3 regions of the Streptomyces sp. NPDC094034 genome follow, and region 1 is predicted to be linked to each of the others. Evidence: riboswitches for the same ligand, from Rfam matches in the RefSeq annotation. Region 1 holds a riboswitch; each other region holds the start of a gene.
The links. A riboswitch is a leader RNA that binds a small molecule or an ion and turns the genes downstream of it on or off. The one in region 1 is predicted to bind cyclic di-AMP.
Positions count from the first base shown of each region.

Region 2: linked by a shared signal. The riboswitch ahead of ABTZ59_RS04975 (M23 family metallopeptidase) and the one ahead of ABTZ59_RS26435 (M23 family metallopeptidase) in region 1 are both predicted to bind cyclic di-AMP.
Region 3: linked by a shared signal. The riboswitch ahead of ABTZ59_RS04695 (LysM peptidoglycan-binding domain-containing protein) and the one ahead of ABTZ59_RS26435 (M23 family metallopeptidase) in region 1 are both predicted to bind cyclic di-AMP.

Region 1 is NZ_JBEOUD010000034.1:26,902-29,093, forward strand. Features, by position in the region: gene ABTZ59_RS26430 (SGNH/GDSL hydrolase family protein) at 1-4, opposite strand, end outside; gene ABTZ59_RS26435 (M23 family metallopeptidase) at 175-1,338, opposite strand; cyclic di-AMP (ydaO/yuaA leader) riboswitch at 1,343-1,507, opposite strand; gene ABTZ59_RS26440 (tyrosine-protein phosphatase) at 1,963-2,192, shown strand, end outside.
Region 2 is NZ_JBEOUD010000003.1:166,528-168,719, forward strand. Features, by position in the region: gene ABTZ59_RS04975 (M23 family metallopeptidase) at 91-867, opposite strand; cyclic di-AMP (ydaO/yuaA leader) riboswitch at 881-1,050, opposite strand; gene ABTZ59_RS04980 (M16 family metallopeptidase) at 1,239-2,192, opposite strand, start outside.
Region 3 is NZ_JBEOUD010000003.1:109,722-111,913, reverse strand. Features, by position in the region: gene ABTZ59_RS04700 (NAD-dependent epimerase/dehydratase family protein) at 1-276, shown strand, start outside; cyclic di-AMP (ydaO/yuaA leader) riboswitch at 1,080-1,234, shown strand; gene ABTZ59_RS04695 (LysM peptidoglycan-binding domain-containing protein) at 1,239-2,057, shown strand.

The DNA.
Region 1 (2,192 bases):
CCACAGCACCACATCATCCACCGGCAGATGTGACCTACGCGACCGTAAGGAGGGGTTGACGGCGGGTGAGATATGCCATCGGTCAAGTTTCGGCCAAGCGGGAATAGGCGGAAACGGCCGCTGCCCGGCACGGAAAGTGCCGGGCAGCGGATTGAGTTGACGTGATCCGGTGATTCAGACGTTCACGCCGTTCTGCCGGAGGTAGGCCACCGGGTCGACGTCCGAGCCGTATTCGGGGCCGGTACGGATCTCGAAGTGCAGGTGCGGTCCAGTGGAATTGCCGGTGGAACCGGAGAGTCCGATTTCCTGACCCGCGCTGACGCTCTCGCCGGCGGAGACCTCCAGGGACGACAGGTGACCGTACTGCGAGTACATGCCGTCGCTGTGCTGGATGACGATCTGGTTGCCGTACGCGCCACCCCAGCCGGCCGTCACGACCGTACCGTCGCTGACCGCCTTCACGGGGGTGCCCGAGGACGCCGAGAAGTCGACACCGGTGTGGTAGCCGCTGGACCAGCTGGAGCCGGCGGCGCCGTACGGCGTGGAGGTCGGTCCGTCGACCGGCGCGGTGAAGCCGGAACCGGTGCTCGGCTCCGCGGTGTCGGCGGCGGGGGCCTCCTCGGTGGCCGGGGCGGCGGGCTCCTCGGTCGAACCGCTCGACGAAGAGTCGGCGGACGAGGAGTCGGCGGACGAGGAGTCGGCGGAGTCGTCCGAGGGAGCGGAGGAGTCGTCCGAGGGAGCGGAGGAGTCGTCCGAGGGAGCGGAGGAGTCGTCCGAGGGAGCGGAGGAGTCGTCCGAGGGAGCGGCGGAGTCGTCCGAGGGAGTGGAGGAGTCGTCCGAGGGAGTGACGTCGGCGGACGGGGCGGAGTCGTCCGAGGAGTTGGAGGGTTCCGCCGGAGCCTCGGACGGCGCGCTCGCCGCGGCCCGCCCGCCGAGGGTCAGCTCCAGGCCGGGGTGGATCAGCGACGGGTTGTCGCCGACGGCCTCACGGTTGTCCCGATACAGCCGATGCCAGCCGCCCCGCACATGGTGGTCGGCGGCGATCGTGGAGAGACAGTCGCCGGAGACCACGGTGTAGGTCCTCGCGACCCTGGTGGCGGCCTGGATGGCGGTCTGCTTCGTCTCGGCCCGCTGCTGGGCGCCGGACAGATTCTCGGCTTGGAGCGCGGAGGCGGGGGCGGCCTGCGGAGCGGCGGCGGGGGCCGCCTTCTCCGCGGCGTGCGCGCCGGTGGCGCCGATGAGCGGAAGCGCGATTGCCGCGCCACCCGTGCCCGCGGCGATGAATCCGCGCGAGATCGAATTGGACTTGGGACGGCGGTGCTTACCCTTCGAGGGCATGGCGAATTCCTCTCCGGCGCCTGCGAGGTGAGCTGTCGGGTTCGGGCTGGAGCTGCCCGGCCGCGCATGGTGCGCGACTTCACCCCGAGCCGTCCGAACTTCCGGATCGGCGTTCTACCTGGGTCCCCCGCTCCTGCCACGCGTTGATGAGTGGATGCGAATTCCAAGCGGCGGCAGGATTCGGCGATCCGCTTGGATTGAGGCTGAAGGTAAGCGAGCCGGACGGCCGGAACAAGATGCTGTATTCGGGCGGTGGCACCCGTTTCGGATATCGCTCGGGATATTCGGTCACCCTGCGTGGATTCCGGTCTCCAATTACCTTACGGAGCAGCAATTCCCCCTCCCGACACCGCCACGCAACGTCACGGATATGATCCTGCTCACGGGCCGGATGCCATCTCCCCCGCGACCGGGGCAGGTTGTCCGGAATCACCCATTCCGGACAGATGCGCATGTGGGTGGTATTCATCCGCGATTCATCGGCGCGAGGTGTCCGAATAATGCGCTTCTGACCCCTCCGGAGCCGGGCCGATTGCCACAGGTTGCCTGAGGAACAAATGTCGTAGGGTCAGAGGTCGACATCGTCGGCGAGCCGCGCCGACGGCAGACACGGAGGAGCACGCCGTGACGCAGCAGCTGCCGCAGGTCCCGTCGACAGAGCCCGAGTTGTCCGGCGTGCGCAACTTCCGCGATGTGGGTGGACTGCCGACCACGGACGGCCGGCGGGTGGCCCACGGCAGGCTCTTCCGCAGCGGACATCTCGCCAACGCCACCCCGGCCGATGCCGCCTTCCTCTCCTCCCTCGGCCTGCACACGATCTTCGACTTCCGCAATGCCGCCGATCTGAAGCTCGA
Region 2 (2,192 bases), on a different contig from region 1:
ATGGATATCTTTTGGCCAGCGGAGGGCGGCGGACACGGGTGGAACACCGAAGGCCCCGGCGTGCGCCGGGGCCTTCGGGTGGCGGAGTGGTCAGACGTTCACGCCGTGCGCGCGCAGATACGCGACGGGGTCGATGTCCGAGCCGTAGTCGGGGCCCGTCCTGGCCTCGAAGTGGAGGTGCGGCCCGGTGGCGTTGCCGGTCGCGCCGGAGAGGCCGATCAGCCGGCCCGGGGTGACGCTCTGGCCGACGGCGACACCGATCGACGAGAGGTGGCCGTACTGGGTGTACGTGCCGTCGCTCATCCGCAGCACGATGTTGTTGCCGTAGGAGCCGCCCCAGCCCGCCTCGACCACGGTGCCCGTCCCCACGGCGACGACAGGCGTGCCGGAGGCCGCGCGGAAGTCGACGCCCGAGTGGCTGCCGGAGGACCAGAGCGAGCCGCCCGCCCGGTATCCGGTGGTGACGTACGAGCCGGCGATGGGGAGCTGGAAGGCGTTGAGGCGTTCGCGCTCCGCGGCCCGCGCCGCGCGCTCCTTCTCGGCACGGATCTCCTTGGCGCGGGCCTCCGCCTCGCGTGCCGCCTTCGCCTTCGCCGCGGCTTCCGCCTCGGCCTCGGCGGCGGCCCGGGCCTGCGCGTCGGCCTGGGCGTCGATGACGCCGGCGAGGGAGTCGTTGATGACCAGGGCCTGCGCCAGTCCGGTCCCCCGGGCGGCGGCCACGTCGGTGTCGGCGGCGAGCGCCGGGGAAGCGGCGAGGGTGCCGATGACGCCGGTGGCGGTGAGAGTCGCGGCGCCCGCGACGTGCGCGCTCCTGCGGATCGTACGGCCGCGGGCACGATGCTTCCCGGTGGCACGGGTGAACGCCATGGAATGGCTGGTCCTTTCCTTCCTTCTCGCCTACCGGGTTAGCTGACGGGTTCGGAGCAGGAAGGTCTCCTACGGACCCCTCCGCGTGATCGAGCCGCGAAGGCCGTCCGATTCACCCCAGGGACTTCATGGGTCCCCGGCTCCCCGGGCTCGCGCCTGACGGGGACTCGGCGATGACTGTCCGATGCCGCGGACGCGGCGTAACTGGCGAACAGCCGGACCGACGTTAAGCGGGTCGTCTTTCAATCACCAAACAGACAGGCCCCTTTGTAGCGCACACCACAGGGCAGACAGCCATTCTCACCAACAAAGAGGGACATAAAGGGAAACCCCGGCGGCCGAAGCCGCCGGGGTTCCCTGGAGAGGCCGGATCAGCCGGTGACGACCGTCACTTCACCGATCCCCAGGGCCGTGACCGGCTCCTTGATCTGGGCGGCGTCACCGACGAGCACGGTGACGAGCCGGTCCACCGGGAAGGCGTTGACGGCCGCGGCCGTCGCCTCGACGGTGCCGGTCTCGGCCAGCCGCGCGTACAGCCGCGCCTGGAAGTCGTCCGGGAGGAACTGCTCGACCTGGTCGGCCAGCGTGCCCGCCACGGAGGCCGCCGTCTCGTACTTCAGCGGGGCCACCCCCACCAGGTTCTGGACGGCCACATCGCGCTCGGCGTCGGTCAGCCCCTCGGCCGCGAGGGTGCGCAGCACCGTCCAGAGGTCGTCCAGCGCGGGGCCGGTGGACGCGGTGTCGACGGAGCCGCTGATGGCGAGCATCGCCGCGCCGGTCGCGCCGCCCGGGGCGTCGGGCGCGGAGGAGCGCAGCACCTGGCCGAAGGCCCGGACACCGTAGGTGTAGCCCTTCTCCTCGCGCAGCACGCGGTCGAGCCGGGAGGTGAGCGTGCCGCCCAGGCAGTACGTGCCGAGGACCTGGGCGGGCCAGACCCGGTCGTGCCGGTCGGCGCCGACGCGGCCGATCAGCAGCTGGGTCTGCACGGCGCCCGGCCGGTCCACGATCACCACGCGGCCCGTGTCGTCGGCGGTCACGGGCGGTACGGGACGGGGTGCGACGGTGTCGCCCGTCCAGGCGCCGAGAGTGTCGGCGAGGACCTCGTCCAGATCGACTCCGGTGAGATCACCGACGATCACGGCGGTGGCGGTGGCCGGGCGTACATGCGCCTCGTAGAAGGCGCGCACGCCCGCGGAGTCGATGCGCTCCACCGTCTCCTCGGTGCCCTGGCGCGGCCGTGACATGCGCGAGGACGCGGGGAACAGCTCCTTGGCGAGCTGCTTGGCGGCACGGCGGGCCGGGTTGGCGGTCTCGTGCGGGATCTC
Region 3 (2,192 bases), on a different contig from region 1:
CGCCGTGAACTGTGGGGGTGGCTGCACACCCGGGACGCCGCCCGTGCCGTACGGGCCGCCCTGACGGCGGACCTCACGGGCCACCATGTCGTCAACGTGGCCGCGCCCGACAGCGCGGCCCTGGAACCCACCCGGGAGCTGCTGGCGACGTACCACCCCAGCAGCGAGATCCGGGGCGCGCTCGACGGTCACGCGTCGCTGTTCGACACCACCCGCAGCCGTGAGCTCCTCGGGTTCACCGCGGCGGGGCGGGAGGAGATCACGGAGGCGGACTGAGCTTCGCGCCGCCGCCCGGGTAGCGGGCGATCGGGCGCCGGGCCACCGACGGGTGGTGGCGCTGCCGGAGGGTGACTCCGGCAGCGCCACCACCCGTCGCACGTTTCCGGGCCGGTACGTCATATCTCTCCCCGAGCCTTCTCCGAAGCCCCGATGAAGCCCCCGATGAAGCCCCTGATCTTTCCTTGATCGCCTTTCCGTTCATCGTCGGGCGACGCGATGAACGGGCCCGAAGAATGCCCGAGTTGGTCAATCGCCAGAAAACCGCGAGGTGGGCGTCACTCCTTCATCCGTCGTGAACTGCCGTTTGCGGAAAGGGAATTCTTCGAATGTGATCCGCTCTTCGATGAAAGACGGTCGGAGAACCGCCACATGGCCCTGGTTGTTCGAATGTGAGAGAGCGTCAGCGGCGCGTATGGCTCCCTTGTGGAGGTCGGGTCCACGGGTCGGATCCGATGCCGCGCACCCGCACCTTTATGGGCGATTTATCTCAGTTCTCCCTGAAGTCCAATTCTTTGTCGTTCGCTCGACTTTCTCCGCTCTGTGTCCCGTTGTGACCTGGACATTTCCGTCATGCGCGTGATGTGTGTCACGTAAGTGCCCGGCCCGCCGCCTGCCTTCTCGTTCATTTCGCCTGTGTGGAAGGCGAGTTGAGCTTCCCGGTATCGGGCCGATAACGAGATCATTTCGGGTCGGATTCATGAATTGGATTCCGTTGTGAATTCAGGGCTTGTTTCGTTCGGGCGCCCTCGCTTACGTTCTCGTTACTCCGGACGGAACGCCGAATCCTGCCGCCGCCCGGAAACACACACCCACCCACGCCCGGCAGGAGCGGGGGACCCAGGTAAGTCGCCGATCCGTACTCAGGACCGGCTTGGGGTTAAGCCGCATTCACCATGCGGCCGGGCATCTCCAGTCCGAACCCGACAGCTCACCTCGCAGGCGCAGGAGAGGAATTCGTCATGGCCTCAAAGGCTAAGCACCGTCGTCCCAAGAACAGCCCTGTCGCCAGAGGTCTCGTCACCGCGGGCACGGGCGGTGCCGTACTCGCCTTCCCCTTGCTGGCCGCCACCACCGCCCAGGCGGCCCCGGCAGCGCACACCGCCGCCAGCGCCAAGGTGACCCTGACTCCGGCCGCCGTCGTCCAGACGGACACCCCGACGACCTACTCCGTCGTCTGGGGCGACTCGCTGTCCAAGATCGCCGACGACTTCTCCCTGAGCGGCGGCTGGCAGCAGCTCTACGAGGACAACCGCGATGTCATCGGCGGCGACCCGTGCCTGATCCACCCCGGTCTCACGCTGACGCTCGGAACGGCGTCCGCGTCGGAGGCCCCCGCCGACTCCGCCGCCGACTCCGCCCCCGCCGAGGAGGCCGCGCCGGCGGCCGAGGAGAGCACCGACGAGAGCGCCTCGGCCGACACCGCCGCCGCGACCACCGAGACCGCCACGACGACGTACGCCGACAACCTGGACGGCTGGATCCGGGAGTCGCTGGACGTCATGGCGGCGAACGGCATCCCCGGCTCCTACGAGGGCATCCACCGCAACATCATGCGCGAGTCCTCGGGCGACCCGTGGGCCATCAACAACTGGGACTCCAACGCCGCGGCCGGCACCCCGTCCAAGGGGCTCCTTCAGGTCATCGACCCCACGTTCGAGGCCTACCACGTGCCCGGTACGTCGACGGACAGCTACGACCCGGTCGCCAACATCACCGCCGCGTCCAACTACGCGGCCGACCGTTACGGTTCGATCGACAACGTGAACGGCCCCTACTGACAGGCCCGCACACCGCACACCGCTCGCGGCAGGCCGGACAGCCCTCAGGGCTGGTCCGGCCCTGCCGCGTTCCGGGCTCGTTCGTTCCCTCGTTCCCGTGCTCCGCGATCCCGGCGGAGCGACGGGCCGCCGGAA